3 regions of the Streptomyces sp. NPDC002018 genome follow, and region 2 is predicted to be linked to each of the others. Evidence: riboswitches for the same ligand, from Rfam matches in the RefSeq annotation. Region 2 holds a riboswitch; each other region holds the start of a gene.

Region 1 (5,340 bases), on a different contig from region 2:
CTTGTTCTGTACGGTGACGGCGCCCACGAGCGCGGAGATGGTGTGCCGGGGAATACCGAGCCAGTCGGCCCAGGAGGCCCAGTAGCGGTCGTCGCGTACGAGGGTCTCGCCGACGTCGAACACGATGGTTTCGATCACCGGTCCAAGCGTAGGGGGATACGCTCCGCCGATTGTCAGTGGCAGGCCGTAGCCTGTGTCCTATGTTCGCTTCCTCGTCCGCTTCCTCTTCGGCTTCTGCGTCTGTTTCTCCGTCCGTCCCGGACTCCTGCCCGGTTTCCGGCCCTGTGTCCGGTTCCGAGGCCCCCGGGGCCCCTTCGGCGCATGAGCAGGTCCGGTCCGCCGCCGTGGTCAACAGGGAGATCCGCGCCCTGTGGGCACGGGCGGGCAGCACACTCTCGCCCACTGAGCAGGAGCGTTACCAGCGGCTTCTGGTGGAGTGGGCCGCGGCGGTACGGGCCGATGTCGTGACCGCCGCCTAGCGAGCAGCCCCGCCCGCCCTCGCGCCGAGTGGTGATGATCTTGCTCTGGATGGCGTAAGGTTGTGTTCATCGACGCGGGGTGGAGCAGCTCGGTAGCTCGCTGGGCTCATAACCCAGAGGTCGCAGGTTCAAATCCTGTCCCCGCTACTGATAAGAACCGAAGGCCCGGATTCCAAGCGGATCCGGGCCTTCGTCGTTCCCGGGTTTTTCCCGTCCCAGGGCCGCGCCCTCGCGCTTGACCTTTACGCGACGTCAAGTTCTACGGTCGATCTCATGGAGTGGTCGATCCAGGAGATCGCGAAGAAGGCCGGGACCACGAGCCGCACGCTCAGGCACTACGGCGAGCTGGGGCTGCTGGAGCCCAGCCGTACGGGCGCCAACGGCTACCGCTACTACGACCAGCACGCCCTGGTCCGGCTTCAGCGGATCCTGCTGCTGCGCGAGCTGGGCCTCGGTCTGCCGGCGATCGCCCGGGTTCTCGACGGCGAGCAGGACACGGCCGCCGCCCTGCGCACGCATCTCAGCCTGCTGGAGCAGGAGCGCGAGCGCGTCGAGCGGCTGATCACCTCGGTCAGGACCACTCTCCACAAGACCGGGACAGGGGAGGACCTCATGGCCGAGGAAGTGCTCGACGGCTTCGATCACACGCGGTACGAGCAGGAGGTGACCGCGCGATGGGGCCGCGAGGCGTACCGGAAGGGCGACCGCTGGTGGCGCTCGCTGAGTGAGAGGGAGCGCCGGGATTTCCAGGACCGGCACGAGGCCATCGCCCGTGACTGGGCGCGGGCGAAGGAGGCGGGCCTGGCCGCCGGCAGCGAGGAGGCGCAGGTCATCGCCCGGCGGCACTGCGACTGGCTGTCGGTGACGGCCGAGGCCACGAAGTCGTATGTCATCGGCGTGACGCGGATGTACGGGGAGGACGAACGCTTCACATACGCCTATGACAAGTACGGTGAAGGGACAGCGGTGCTCGTACGGGACGCCATGAAGGTGTACGCCGGGCGCCACCTGACCGACTGACTGGCTGACCGGCCCCACGGCCGGCCGGCCGACTTGCCGACCGGCCGCCGCAGGGCGGTCGAACGGCCGTCTGACCTGCTGTGGAGCAGGCCGGTCCGGACCGGCTCCATAGCCCACTCGGCCGACGGCGAGTCGCCGCTGTGGGCGGTAGCGGCCAGCCTGGGTGGGGCGCGGTACCGTCCGCAGCCCAAGGCGGAACCGGGCAGGTGACCACTGGTGGGGAAGCTGAGCAAGCTCAGGGAGAGCCTGGGTGGCAGAGGCCGGCGGGCCGACGATCTGACTGGTCCCATGTCCGCCGACGGCACGCTGATGCCGAGCAGCCGTATCCGCACGGGCCGTCGGCTGGTGCGTTTTCTCCCCGTGCTCGTGATCGTCGTCGGAGTGGTCCTCGATCTCTCGACCCCGACGCGGGTCACCGCCGCCCCCCTGTACGCGGCCTCACCCCTGGTCGCGGCGCCGTTCTATCCGCTGGCCGGTACGTTGCTGGTCAGCATCGCCGCGATCTTCGCCGAGCTGTCGATGCATCTCTACACCAACTCGCTCAACTCGCTGGAGTCGGTCAGCGAGTTGCTGACGGTGGTGATCGTGTCTCTTCTCGCGCTGTACATCGGCGGTGTGCTGCGCCGCAGCGGGCAGCGGCTCGCGTCGGCCCGGATCATCGCCGAGACCGCTCAGCGGGCGGTGCTGCCCAGACCCGCCGAGCGGATCGGCGGACTCCGTATCGCCGCGCGGTACGAGGCGGCGCAGGAGGGCGCGTTCATCGGCGGCGACCTGTTCGCCGTGCAGGACACGCCGTACGGGGTACGTCTGGTGGTCGGGGACGTACGGGGGAAGGGGCTGGAGGCGGTCGAGGCGGTGGCGGTGGTCATCGGGTCCTTCCGCGAGGCCGCGGAGCAGGAGAGCTCGCTGGAGGGCGTGGCGCAGCGGCTGGAGCGGGCGCTCACGCGCGACGGGAGCAGACGGGGCGGGCTGGACGCCTACGAGGGATTCACCACGGCCGTGCTCGCCGAGATCCCGCACGACGGGAGTGTGGTGCGGCTGGTCAACCGGGGCCATCCCGATCCGCTGCTGATGTGCGAGGACGGGCGGGTACGGATGCTGGAGACGCGTGACCCGGCGCTGCCCCTCGGGATGAGCGAACTGGGCGCGTGGCCGGACCGCGCGGAACAGGCCGGGTACCCGGCCGGGTCGACGCTGCTCTTCTACACGGACGGACTGTCCGAGGCGCGCGATTCCCATGGTGTCTTCTACGTTCCGCGCGACCGGCTGGACGGCCGGATCTTCCAGGGGCCCGACGAACTGCTCCAGGCGCTGATCGACGACGTACGGCTGCACACGGGCGGCGGGAGCCAGGACGACATGGCGCTGCTGGCGGTGAACCGGCCCACGGAGGGGCAGCCGGAACGGCGCAGGACGATACCTCTCGTCCCCTGAGGCGACCCGGGCGCGGTCCGGGGGCGGCCACCGTATGTGATCGTGAGGTATCACTCCGCATAACATTTGACATACCGTCAGGTATGCGCGGTGTACTGAAAGGCAGTCAGCTCGCCCGATTGCGTGTGCATGTGCCCTGGTGTGTCCGTTGCGAAGTTGTTAATGATCACAGGGAACAGCTTGGAATAAAGGCCTGGTCTCTATTAACGTTCGATAACGCAGCGCGGTCGTCCCAGCCGACGTAAGAGTCGGCGCCGTGCTCACGCGCCGAATCCCGCAAGGGAACCGGGGAACCACACATTGGGGTGAATCGGGCGTTCTTTGCTGCCTTGTGCGGCGGAGGGCATCCGTAGGAGACCTTCCTGCTCCGAACCCGTCAGCTAACCCGGTAGGCGAGAAGGAAGGAAAGGAGTGCGCCTCAGTGGCGTCCAATCAGCCTGCCCCCACCGCCCCCTTCGAAACCCCCTCGTTCGGCGACCAGCCGGAGCGGGCCTGGGGAGAGTGGAACCCGACCGAGGAGTCCGTACGCCCGGTACGCGGCAGGCATCGCGTCGGCAAGCAGCGCAACGGCTTCGCCCGTAGCTCCACGGTCCTCGGCGTCGGCGTCATAGCCGCCGTCGGCGCGGGCGGCATGGCCACCGCGCAGGACAAGCCCGCGGTCTCCATATCCCTGCCCGACGCCATCACGGACAATCTCCCCGACGCCAAGTCGCTGCCGGGCATGGGTTCGCTGGCGGCGGACGAGGCCGAGCCCGATCTGCTGGCCAGCGCCCCGCTCACCACCGCCGGAATGACCACGGCGGACGCGGAACAGGGCGCCACGGACGCGGGCGAGGCCCTGCGGGCCCGGATCCTCCAGCAGGCCGAGCAGCAGCAGAACGAGGCCGACGCGACGGAGAAGGCGGCCGCGGAGGCGGCGGCGGCCGAGCAGGCCGCGGCACTCGCCAAGAAGCAGCAGACCGAGGCCGAGAAGAAGATCGAAGAGGCGAAGAAGAAGGCCGAGGCGGAGGCCAGAGCCAAGGCCGAGGCGGAGCGCCTCGCGAAGCTGGCCGCCAGCTTCTCCCTTCCCACCTCCTCGTACACGATCACCTCCACCTACGGTGAGTCCGGCTCCATGTGGTCCTCCGGCTACCACACCGGCCTGGACTTCGCCGCCCCCACCGGCACCCCGGTCAAGGCCGTGCACGGCGGCACGGTCACCTCGGCCGGCTGGTCGGGCTCGTACGGCTACCGCACCATCCTGGAACTGGATGACGGTACGGAGATCTGGTACTGCCACCAGTCCTCGATGACCGTCAGTGCCGGTCAGAAGGTCACCACCGGCGAGACCATCGGCCGGGTCGGCGCGACCGGCAATGTCACCGGGCCGCATCTCCACCTCGAGGTCCACACCCCGGGCGGCTCCGGCATCGACCCCATGAGCTGGCTGCGCAGCAAGGGCCTGACTCCCTGAGCCGGATGACTGCCTGAGCCGGATGACTGCCTGAGTCGGCCCGCCCCCCCCGGGGCCGAGCTCCCTTCGTCAGTACTGGCGGTACGGGTTGTAGCCGTCGTAGTCGATGTACGGCGGTGGCACCCGCACCCGCCCCGTGGCCCGCGCCGCATAGGTGAGCGCGGGCCCCGCCATGTCCCGGCGCTGCCAGAGATGGTGCAGCAGCTCCTGCTCACGCTCGACGAAGTCCGGGCCGACGCTGCCGCGCCGGGCGCGGTGGCGCAGAAACGCCAAGGACGTCGCGAACGTCTCGTACTCCCCGACCGACCTGTAGGCCTCGGGCCCGTATGTACGGCCCGCGAAATCGCGTGCCATGGTGCGCGCCCGCATCGAGGAGAGCGCCTGGGGCGCGGCGGACGGCAGCCAGCCGGCCGCCGCGTACGCGGGCAGTTCGGCCGCGACCGTACGCAGCTCGCGCTGCCGGCTCCAGATCGCCAGCCAGGTCAGCAGGCCGAAGACCGGCACCATGAACACGGCGTACACGGCGTAGAAGCCGAACGGGCCGAAGAGCGACGACGAGGCGTTCCACAGCGCGTGCATGCCCATCGCCAGCGCCAGACCGAGCGGCGGAAGGGCGAACCGCCGGATCCTCTGGCGGCGGGCCGCCATCGCCGCCAGCCCGAAGCCGATGCCCGTGAGCACGGTGAAGAGCGGGTGCGCGAACGGTGACATCACCACCCGTACGAAGAAGGTCGCGGCCGTCACGGAGGCCAGCCCCGAGAAGCCCGCGCTCCGGTCCTCGCCGAAGGCGCTGCCGAGATAGAGGATGTTCTCGGTGAAGGCGAAGCCGGTGGCGGTGAAGCCCGCGAACACGACCCCGTCGACCAGTCCGTTGAAGTCCCGTCGGCGGAACAGGAAGAGCAGCAGGATCGCCGCGGCCTTGGCGCTCTCCTCCACGACCGGCGCTATCACCGT
Region 2 (5,340 bases):
AGATCGAGCACGGGGCAGTCGTAGCGGTCGGCGATGGCCCGCACATGGGCGGTGTAGGTCGCGATCCTGCCGCGCAGATGGCGCAGTACGGGGACGCCCCGGGTGTCGAAGCCCGTGGTCACCATGACCGTGCCGACCGCCCCGGTGAGATCGGCGACGGCCCGCTCGAAGCGCTCGGCGACATCGTCGGGGTCGGTGCCTGGCCGGATGATGTCATTGCCGCCGGCGCAGAACGTCACCAGATCGGGGGCGAGTCGCTTGGCGCGGGGTATCTGCTCGGTGACGATCTGGTCGAGGAGCCGGCCGCGTACGGCGAGATTCGCGTAGCGGAAGTCCCCGTGCACGGTGTCCGCCGGGGCACCGGGGACGGCCGTCGCGCCAGGCACCGGACCGGTGGGCCGGTCGGCCCGTCCATCGGCCAGCCGGTCGGCGAGCAGAACCGCGAGCCGGTCCGCCCAGCCGACATAGTGTCCATCGGGTCCCGGATCGCCCACGCCCTCCGTGAAGCTGTCACCGATCGCCGTGTACGACCCGAATACGCCTCTTCTTCTTGATCTCGAATCGTCTGCCACAAGAGCACATCTTTCACCCGCAGATGTGACCTACGCGACCGTAAGGAAGGGTTGACGAGGGGTGAGATATGCCATCGGTCAATTTTCGACCAAGCGGGAATATGCCCCACGTTCTCCGCCCGGCACGGAAGCGCCGGGCGGAGACGGAGTACCGGGACAACGGCGGTGTACGCCTCAGATGTTGACGCCGTGGTCGCGGAGATAGGCCAGCGGGTCGATGTCCGAGCCGTACTCCGGTCCGGTGCGGATCTCGAAGTGCAGGTGCGGACCGGTGGTGTTGCCGGTGGAGCCGGAGAGGCCGAGCTGCTGGCCCTCGCTGACGCTCTCGCCCTCGGAGACGGAGAGGGAGGACAGATGCGCGTACTGCGAGTAGTGGCCGTCGCTGTGCTGGATGACGACCTGGTTGCCGTACGAGCCGCCCCAGCCCGCCGTCACGACCGTGCCGTCGGCCACCGCCTTCACCACGGTGCCCGAGGGCGCCGCGAAGTCCACACCCGTGTGGTAGCCGCTGGCCCAACTGCTGCCGGAGGCGTGGTACGGGGTGCTGGTGCGGATGCCGTCGACGGGCAGCGTGAAGCCGGCGGAGCCGCTCTCGGCCGGCGCCTCGGTCGCCTCGTCCGTCGGCTGGGGCGCGGGGTCGGCCGTGGCCGGCGTGGTGGTGGATCCGCCCGAGGAGCTGGAGGGCTTGGCCGGGGGCTTGGAGTGGCCCTTGCCCGCGCCCTTCCCGTGGATGGTCAGCTCCAGTCCGGGGTGGATGAGTGAGGGGTTGGAGCCGACGGCCTCGCGGTTGTCCTTGTACAGCCTTTCCCAGCCGCCGCGGACATGCTGCTTGACGGCGATCCTGGACAGGGAGTCGCCCGCGACCACGGTGTAGGTCCGCGTCTTGTGGGCACCCTTCTTCGCGACGGCCTTCTTGGCGCCGGCCTGCTCCCCGCCGAGCTGTTGCTGGGAGACGGCCTCGGGCGCGGCGGCGGGCGCGGCCTTCTCGGCGGCGTGCGCGCCGGTGGCGCCGATGAGCGGAAGCGCGATGGCGGCTCCACCGGTGCCGGCGGCGATGAATCCGCGCGATACCGAGCTGGACTTGGGACGGCAGTGTTTACCCTTCGCGGGCATGGCGAATTCCTCTCCGGCGCCTGCGAGGTGAGCTGTCGGGTTCGGACTGGAGATGCCCGGTCGCACATGCTGAGCGACTTCACCCCGAGCCGTCCGGATTTCCGGGACGGCGTACTACCTGGGTCCCCCGCTCCTGCCACGCGTTGCTGGTCGGATACGAATTCCGAGCGGCGGCAGGATTCGGCGTTCCGCTCGGATTGAGGGTGAACGTAGGCCCAGTGGCACTACCGGTACAAGCGATCCTTTTCCGTCGACAAGGCGCACTCGCATTTAACCCGGGTTTACCGGTCACCCTGCGTGGATAACGGACTCCGAACTCCGCGCCGGACAGGGAATTCGAATACATGGCATCGCCACGGAACGTCACGGATATGATCCTGGTCACGGCCGGGAGACCAACTCGGTCATGACCGGGGCAGGTTATGAGGAATGGCTCAATACGGACAGATGCACCGTTGAGTGCTATTCAACCGCGATAAATGTCCGAATAGTCCCATCGGATTCCCGTCATCCGAACGAATTACTCCCCGAACAGGTGTCGTAGGGTCAGAGGTCGACAGCGTCGGCGAGCCGCGCCGACGGCAGACACGGAGGAGCAGGCCGTGACGCAGCAGGTCCCGTCGACAGAGCCCGAACTGGCCGGCGTGCGCAACTTCCGTGATGTCGGAGGACTGCCCACCACGGACGGCAGGCGGGTGCGGCCGGGCAGGCTCTTCCGCAGCGGCCATCTCGCCAGTGCCACCGCCGCCGACGCGGCCTTTCTCGCGTCCCTCGGACTGCACACGATCTTCGACTTCCGCAATGCGGCCGATCTCAAGCTCGACGGCGCGGACGTGGAGCTGCCCGGCGTACGCCATGTGAACATCCCGCTCACCGACCCGGCCGACGGCGCCGAGTTCTGGCAGATGGTCAGGGGCGGCGATCTGGACCAGCTCCGCTCGCTCCTCGCGGACGGCCGGGCGGCGACCCGGATGACCGACTCGTACCGCGCGATCATCAGGGAACGCACCGCCGAGCACAGCCGTGTCCTGCACTCCCTCGCCGAGGACAGCACCCCGGCGCTCATGCACTGCGCGGCGGGCAAGGACCGGGCCGGTCTCTCGATCGCGGTGGCCCTGCTCGCGGTCGGGGTGGAGCCCGGGGCGATCGAGGCGGACTATCTGAAGTCGAACGACCCGCACCGCCGCTATGTGGTCCGGCGCAGCGACAACTCGCCCTCCGGTACGTCCACCGAGGTGATGGACCTCCTCAGCCCGCTCTTCGACGCGCGTGCCGAGTATCTGGCGGCGGCCTTCGAGACCATCGGGAAGACCTGGGGCAGCACCGACGCCTATCTGACCGAAGGTCTCGGACTCGCCCCCGAGACCCGCGAGCGGCTGCGCGCCCGCCTCCTCGACTGACACGTTCCGCGGTCCTGAACAGCCGTTCGGCCAGCGCGTTTCGCGGTCCTCGACCGCCGTTCGCCGCGGTGGCGTGGTTGGGACATGTCTCAACCACGCCACCGCGAAGCAGTGACAGCCCCTCCGGCGCTACCAGATTCTGTCCAACAGCGCGTGACAGCGGAGTAGAACGAAGGGGCTGGACAGATGAGACGTATCCGCCTGACGGCGGCGGTATCCATAGCCTTGCTGATGACCGTGGGTGCTGTGGGGCCGGTTTCCGCCCGTCCCTCCGCCCAGGACACGGCGCCCGCCGGGCCCGCCGGATCCCCCGGATCCCCCGGGTCCGCCGCGGCGGGCACCCCGGTGACGGTGCGGCTGATCACCGGTGACCGGGTGACGCTCAGCACGGGCCCGGACGGAAAGCGCTCGGCCTCGGTCCTGCCCGGTCCCGGCCGCAACGGCATCCTCTTCCGGACCGCCGAGCAGGACGGCCGGCTGACCGTACTGCCGTCCGACGTCATGGACCTGGTCTCCGCGGGAACGCTGGACCGGGAACTGTTCGATGTGACCGCGCTGGTCTCCCAGGGCTACGACGAGGCGCACACCGACGCGCTGCCCCTGATCGTCGCCCAGCCCGCCGGGGCACGGGCCGCCGAGACCCTGCGCTCCCTGTCCGGGTTCCAGGAGGACTCCGCACCCTCACGGCAGTTGGCGAGCATCGGCGCCCGCTCACTGCGGGTCCCCGCCGACGATCTCGGCGGATTCTGGAAGACGCTCGCCCCCGCCGGGGACGCGAGGGGCACCAGCGCTCTCCGGGTCACCCCCAAGGTCTGGCTGGACGGCAAGGTGAACGCCGTCCTGGACCGCAGTACGGGACAGATCAACGCCCCCGCCGCCTGGGCCGCCGGCTACCGGGGCCAGGGGGTCAAGGTCGCCGTCCTCGACACCGGCGCCGACACGACGCACCCCGATCTGGCCGGCCGGGTCGTCGGGTCCAAGGACTTCTCCGGCAGCGGCGGGACCGAGGACGTCTTCGGCCACGGCACCCATGTCGCCTCCACCGTGGGCGGCAGCGGCGCCGCGTCCGGCGGCACCCGCAAGGGCGTCGCCCCGGACTCCGGCCTGCTGATCGGCAAGGTGCTCGGCAACGACGGTTACGGCACCGAGTCGCAGGTCATCGCGGGCATGGAGTGGGCCGCGGCCGAGGGCGCCAAGGTCATCAACATGAGTCTGGGCTCCGACGCCCCGACCGACGGCACCGACCCCATGAGCCACGCGCTGGACGAGATCACCGCGGCCAGCGGCGCCCTGTTCGTCGTGGCGGCGGGCAACACCGGGGAGATGGGGGACCGTACGGTCGGCTCCCCCGGCGCGGCGGACGCGGCGCTCACGGTCGGCGCCGTCGACCGTGACGACTCGCTCGCCCCGTTCTCCAGCCGCGGCCCCCGTCTCGGCGACGGCGCGGTGAAGCCCGATGTCACCGCGCCCGGCGTCGGTATCGTCGCCGCCCGCGCCACCGGGACGACCATGGGCGACCCCGTCGACCCGTACTACGTGGCGGCGTCCGGCACGTCGATGGCCACCCCGCATGTGGCGGGCGCCGCGGCTCTGCTCGCCCAGCAGCACCCGGACTGGCGCGCGGACCGTCTCAAGGACGCCCTGGTCAGCACCGCGCGTACGGTGCCCGGCCAGCAGCCGGCCCAGCAGGGCGGCGGCCGGATCGATCTGGCGGCGGCCGCGCTCGGCCCGCTCACCGCGACCGGCACGGTCGCCCTGGGACCCTTCCAGGCGGGCACGAGCGCCGCGAAGGCCCAGGCCGACGGCTCAGGAACCGCCACCGTCCGCTACACCAACACCTCCGCCACCAGGCTCTCGCTCCGGCTGACGGCCCAACTCGCCACCACCGGCGGGCGCGCGCTCCGCAGCGGCGCGCTCCGGCTCGGCACGGACGCGGTGGAGATCGCCCCCGGCGCCACCGCCGAGGTTCCGCTGAGCGCCGACCCGTCCCTGGCCGAACGCGGTGACTACTACGGCTATGTCACCGCCACCCCCGCCGCCGGCGGAGCGGCCGTGCACACCACCGTCAGCTTTGTCGTCGACGGCCCGGTGCACCGGCTCACCGTCAACACCTTCGACCTGCACGGCAAGCGGATCGAGGCGCTGCCGACGATCTGGGGACCGGACGGCTTCGTCGACTACACCAGCCTCTCGCCGGCCGTCGCCGAGGTGGAGGAGGGGACGTACCAGCTCAGCCACGCGACGATCGACGACGC
Region 3 (5,340 bases), on a different contig from region 2:
CGTCGGTGTCAGCAGCGTGGCCCAGCTCGACGAGGCGATCGAGGCGGCGGACCTGGTACTCGACGCGGAACAGCGCGAGGTGCTCGACACGGCCGGATGAGACACGCCGGGATGAGACACGCCCGGATGAGACATGCCGGATGACACACGGCCGGATGAGACCCGGGCCGGGACGCGGTCCCGGTCCGGGACGGCGGGCGGAGGGGACGTTCTCAGGCCCAGGCGGCGAGGGCGCGGAACAGTTCCGGGTCGTCCGGCCGGGAGCCCGCCCAGGCGATATGGCCGTCGGGGCGGATCAGCGCGGCCCGTACGCCGTTCCAGTCGGCCGGGGTCTCGACGAGCGGAGCGGTGTGCACCCTCAGGCCGGGGCGGGGGAGCCCGGCGGGGGGAGTGCCGGGCCGGTCGGTGAGATCGAGCAGGAGCATGCTGTCCGCGCGCAGCAGCGAGAACAGCCCGGCCGGGGAGGAGCCCCCGCGCGAGGAGCCCGCGAGGGCGAGGGCGAGGGCGAGGTCGGGGGCCCGGGTGCCGGTGAGGGGATGGGCGGTGGGTGTGGCCGGCGGGTAGGCGACATGGAGGCCGCTGACGCGCGCGGCGAGATGGTCGTTGAACTCCGGGAGGGCCACGACCAGTTCGCTCAGCAGGGCCCGCAGGTCGAGACCCTCGGCGGTGAACGCCGTCATCAGGGCGACCTGGGCGCGGCTGGTGCGGATGAGGGCGTCTCCGACGGGGTGGCGTTCGGAGTGGTAGGTGTCCAGCAGCGCGTCGGGTGCCCGGCCCCGCAGGACGGCTGCCAGCTTCCAGCCCAGGTTGTGCGCGTCCTGGATGCCCACGTTCATGCCCACACCGCCGGCCGGGAAGTGCTGGTGGGCCGCGTCCCCCGCGAGCAGGGTCCGGCCGTGGCGGTATCTCTCGGCGAGATGGGTGGCGTTCCCGAAGCGTGAGAGCCAGGCCGGGGCGCGCATACCGAAGTCGTGCCCGGCCACCGCGACGGTCCTGCTCCGCAGTTCGTCGAGGGTGAGGTCGCCCGGCCACTCGGCCACGACGTCCCGCGGGGTGACCCCGACCAGCCGGTACAGCCCGCCGGGCAGCCGTACGGCGAGCATGCCGCCGTGCGGGCCGAAGGAGCCGTAGCCGTGCTCCGGCGGACTGTCCAGGACGACATCGCCGAGCCAGCCCACGACGGTGGACGGCGTACCGGGGAAACCGATCCCGGCCGCGGTCCGTACGACGGAACGGGTGCCGTCGCAGCCGACGGCGTACGCGGCCTCCAGCGTGTACGCGCCGTCCGGGCCCGTCACCTCGACGGTCACCGCGTCCGGTCCCTCGTCGAGCCCGGTGACCCGGTGCCCGCGCAGGATCCGGGCACCGAGCTCCCTCGCGTATCCCTCGAACAGCTCCTCGGTCCTGGCCTGCGGAAGCGCCAGCGTATGCGGGAACGGAGTGCGCAGCCGCCGGAAGTCGAGCCGGGCGTCGAGCATCCCGAAGTGGCCGCCGGGGATGGGCACGCCCTCGCCGAGGAACGTCTCGTGCACACCGCGCGAGGCGAGCACTTCGAGCGTACGGGGGTGAACGGTGAGGGCCTTGGAGCGCGTGTCGCGCTCCTCGCGCTCCTCGACGACGGTGACGCTCACTCCGGCGCGCCTCAGCTCGGCGGCGAGCCAGAGTCCGACCGGGCCCGCTCCCGCGACGACGACCTGCTGCTCCATATCTCCTCCTTGGTCACTGACCAATGCCATGGACGCAGTAAACTAGGTCAGTGACCAAGAAGCAAGCGAGCGAGGGGCGCGAGCCGCGCCTGGACCCCGGCGCCGTCGTCGCCGCGGCGCTGGACGTCCTGGAGGAGAAGGGGCTGGACGCCCTGTCCACCCGGGCGGTCGCCGACCGGCTCGGCGTACGGATGAACACCGTCCTCTGGCATGTGAAGAGCAAGGCCCGGCTCCTGGAGCTGATGGCCGACGCGATCGTCGGGACCGTGCCGCTGACCGGTCTGCCCGACGACGCGAACGAGCGGGTACGGGAGCTGGCCCGTCGCTTCCGCCGCGCCCTGCTCGCCCACCGGGACGGAGCCGCGCTCGTGGTCGGCACCTTCGTGGCCGAACCGCACACGCTCCGGTACGCGGAGACGCTGGTCGACGCGCTGCTGAGCGGGGGGAGGGGGGAGCGGGAGGCCGCCTGGACGCTCTGGACGATCGTCTACTTCCTCCTCGGTCTGACCCAGGAGGAGCAGGCGGCCGAGCCGGCCATGGACGAACGCCTGGCCGCGGCCGTCTCCGCCGCGTCCCATCCCTCCCTGCACCGGGTGCTCGCACATCTCGGCGACAGTGCCTACGACCGCCGGGTCGAATTCGCCCTGGACGCGATTCTCACGCACGGGCCAGACGCCCGGAAGGAGTGAGTGGTCGCGCCCTGCCCGGGAGTCCAACTCCGGCTCGCGCGAACGGCGCTGGACGGTCGCGCGGATCGCGGGACGGTCCGGGAGGGGCGGACCGGCGGTCCTGTCGTCCCGCGGGAGGCCGCGGTCCGCTCGCGCGTCCCCCGACGGCCTTCGCCGCACACCGAGTTGATGCCCCGCCTTTCCCCTTTCCCCTGCCTTTCTCCCCGCCGACCGGAAAAGTTACCGGGGGTGTCCATGACCTCAACTCCCAGGAATGCGGCCGTCGATCGGGAAAGGGCCCGGCGCCGTCCGTTCCCCGCACTCCGACGGCCCTGGGGGCGTATTCCATGAGGACGTATGTGCGGTGGACGGTGAGTCCTGAACCGGCGGGCGGAGCGGTGCGGAATAAAAGGGGCCGCCATGGAATTGAGGGAGGCGCGGGAGCGGAACGGCGCATGGATACGGCGTGGACGGGGCGCGGATATCCCCCATTCGAAAAGTAACTATATTGGCTATTTGTCCGTGTTCTCCCCATGGTGCATTTCTCTCGCATTCCTATGGCTTGTCAGTGTTTGTGCGGTCTTGTGGCGCGGGCCATTCCTGTGCGGGCCATGATGTGTGTCACACCGGCGGTGAGCTGCGGTTCTCGCCTTCCCGCCCACTTCGCTCCCAGGGAACGAGAGTTGAGTTCCCCCGCCTCTTCCGCGCCGCCGGATGATTCCCGTACGGATCCGTCCACCGGATTGCCGGTGTGAATTCCGGGCTTGTTTTTCTCCGGGCGTTCCGCCTACGTTCACGTCACTCCGGACGGACCGCCGAATCCTGCCGCCGTCCGGAAACCCCAACCCACTCACCTACGGCAGGAGCGGGGGACCCAGGTAAGGCGCCGGTCCGGAATACGGACCGGCTTGGGGTGAAGCCGTGCGCATATCACGGCCGGGCATCTCCAGCCCGAACCCGACAGCTCACCTCGCAGGCGACGGAGAGGAATGCGTCATGCCCGCACAGGCCAAGCACCGCCGTCCCAGAACCAGCCCGTTCGCCCGAGGTCTCGCCGCCGTCGGCACGGGCGGCGCCGTACTCGCCCTTCCGTTCATCGCCGCGACCGCCGCCGAGGCCGCGCCGTCGGCGCAGAAGGACAGCCCGGCCACCTACTCCGTGGTCGCGGGGGACTCTCTCTCGAAGATCGCGGCCGCACACTCCGTCAGCGGCGGCTGGAAGAAGCTGTACGAGGACAACCGGGAGGCCATCGGCGGCAACCCGGCGCTGATCCGCCCCGGCCTCGAACTGACCCTCGGCGCGCCGTCCGAGGGGGCCGCGCAGGCCGAGCCGGCCGCGCCGCAGACCCCGGCCACCGCGCCGGCCGAGCAGGGAACCGCGCCGGCGACCGCCGAGAACGCGTCGGCCGACACGAGCGGCACCGTCACCCAGGCGGACGCCAAGACGTACACCGACGACCTCGACGGCTGGATCAAGGAGTCGCTGGACATCATGGCCGCGCAGGGCATTCCGGGCAGCTACGACGGCATCTACCGGAACATCATGCGGGAGTCCTCGGGCAACCCGGCGGCCATCAACAACTGGGACTCCAACGCGGCGGCCGGAACCCCGTCCAAGGGCCTGCTCCAGGTCATCGACCCCACGTTCCAGGCCTACCACGTGCCCGGTACGTCGACGGACAGCTTCGACCCGGTCGCCAACATCACCGCCGCGTGCAACTACGCGGCCGACCGGTACGGCTCGATCGACAATGTGAACGGCCCCTACTGACAGGCCCGTCGGCGAGGGTCCGCGCGCACGCCCCACCGACGGGGGCGCGCCCGTGCCCTCGCCGGCGGCCTCCCCCGACGTACCGTCACACCCCCACACGGCCGGACCCGGCCGGGACACCGACCCGTCCCGGCCGGGTCCGGCCGCCGTTCTCCCCGGCGCGCGCCGCCGCCGGCCCCCCGGCTCCCCGGCGCCGCGCCTCACGCGCGGGCCGCTCCGCCGGCGGGCACCGCCGTGCGGGGACGGTCACGTACCCGCGCGAGCAGGGCCGCAGGATCCGGGTCGGTCTGAAGGGCGTTCAGCAGCAGCAGCCACAGATCGTGCAGCGCCTCCTCGATCTGTCGGCGTCCCTCCAGGGCGTCGGAGACGGTGTGCAGTCCGAAGAACGCGCACACGAGTCCGTGCGCGGCCACCTGCGGGGTGACGTCACGCGTGAGTTGCCCCTCCTGGCGGGCCTCTTCGAGCAGCCCGGTGACCGTCTCCAGCCACCCCACGAAAGGCCTCGGCAATGTGGCGTTGATGGCCTTGCGCTCCGCCCAGAGCCGGGCGCCCGCGCGGATGACGACATCGTCCCGGAAAGCCCTCGCCACCTCGAAACTCAGCGCGACCAGTCGCTCCAGCGCCGGGAGTTCGGACGAGCTGTGCCGGTCGATCAGATTCGGCCAGGTCGCGAAATGCTCCTCGACAATGGCCCGCGCGAGATTCTCCTTGCTGGCGTAGTGGAAGTAGATGGCCCCGCTGGTACGGCCGGACTGCGTGCTGATATCGCTGATACTGGTTCCGGCGTAGCCTCGCTCGTCGAACAACTGTGCCGCCACTTCCAGAAGAAACCTCCGCGTTGTTTTCGCCCGAACCTGCTCCACCCGAACCTGCACAAGTACCCCGGATTGCCGTTCCGTTAAATGACAGCAGGCAATGTAGCGGCTTTTACCGCCGGGCGTGGCGGGCTTGGCGCGCCCCGCTCGGACCCTCCCGGCTGGGGTGCGCGGCCACGAAAATTGCGGTGTTCTTGTCGCATGAATACAACGGTTGGTGACGTCGTGCGCGATGTCCGGCCGCTGTCCTGGTCACGCACCGTCGCCCGCGAGATGGTGCACCGGGACTCCGTGGCCGAGGTGCTGCTCACCGACGTGCGGCGGAGCCCGGACGGCGGGTTCGACGCCGCGGCGTCCTGGTCCCGGTCCCATCCGACCTTT

The links. A riboswitch is a leader RNA that binds a small molecule or an ion and turns the genes downstream of it on or off. The one in region 2 is predicted to bind cyclic di-AMP.
Region 1: it holds a riboswitch for cyclic di-AMP, as region 2 does, so the genes downstream of both, ACFYYH_RS32730 (M23 family metallopeptidase) here and ACFYYH_RS02080 (peptidoglycan DD-metalloendopeptidase family protein) in region 2, are expected to answer to the same signal.
Region 3: it holds a riboswitch for cyclic di-AMP, as region 2 does, so the genes downstream of both, ACFYYH_RS23705 (transglycosylase SLT domain-containing protein) here and ACFYYH_RS02080 (peptidoglycan DD-metalloendopeptidase family protein) in region 2, are expected to answer to the same signal.

What each region holds. Positions count from the first base shown of each region.
Region 1 covers NZ_JBIASO010000033.1:17,132-22,471, reverse strand. Annotated here, with positions in the region: gene ACFYYH_RS32755 (HAD family hydrolase) at 1-135, opposite strand, end outside; gene ACFYYH_RS32750 (hypothetical protein) at 345-479, shown strand; tRNA gene ACFYYH_RS32745 (tRNA-Met) at 553-626, shown strand; gene ACFYYH_RS32740 (MerR family transcriptional regulator) at 753-1,499, shown strand; gene ACFYYH_RS32735 (PP2C family protein-serine/threonine phosphatase) at 1,788-2,933, shown strand; cyclic di-AMP (ydaO/yuaA leader) riboswitch at 3,189-3,343, shown strand; gene ACFYYH_RS32730 (M23 family metallopeptidase) at 3,355-4,386, shown strand; gene ACFYYH_RS32725 (PrsW family intramembrane metalloprotease) at 4,456-5,340, opposite strand, start outside.
Region 2 covers NZ_JBIASO010000001.1:487,598-492,937, reverse strand. Annotated here, with positions in the region: gene ACFYYH_RS02085 (SGNH/GDSL hydrolase family protein) at 1-572, opposite strand, end outside; gene ACFYYH_RS02080 (peptidoglycan DD-metalloendopeptidase family protein) at 747-1,685, opposite strand; cyclic di-AMP (ydaO/yuaA leader) riboswitch at 1,690-1,881, opposite strand; gene ACFYYH_RS02075 (tyrosine-protein phosphatase) at 2,288-3,085, shown strand; gene ACFYYH_RS02070 (S8 family serine peptidase) at 3,272-5,340, shown strand, end outside.
Region 3 covers NZ_JBIASO010000014.1:183,984-189,323, reverse strand. Annotated here, with positions in the region: gene ACFYYH_RS23720 (aldo/keto reductase) at 1-100, shown strand, start outside; gene ACFYYH_RS23715 (FAD-dependent monooxygenase) at 213-1,706, opposite strand; gene ACFYYH_RS23710 (TetR/AcrR family transcriptional regulator C-terminal domain-containing protein) at 1,757-2,395, shown strand; cyclic di-AMP (ydaO/yuaA leader) riboswitch at 3,216-3,366, shown strand; gene ACFYYH_RS23705 (transglycosylase SLT domain-containing protein) at 3,371-4,144, shown strand; gene ACFYYH_RS23700 (ScbR family autoregulator-binding transcription factor) at 4,345-5,019, opposite strand; gene ACFYYH_RS23695 (ScbA/BarX family gamma-butyrolactone biosynthesis protein) at 5,161-5,340, shown strand, end outside.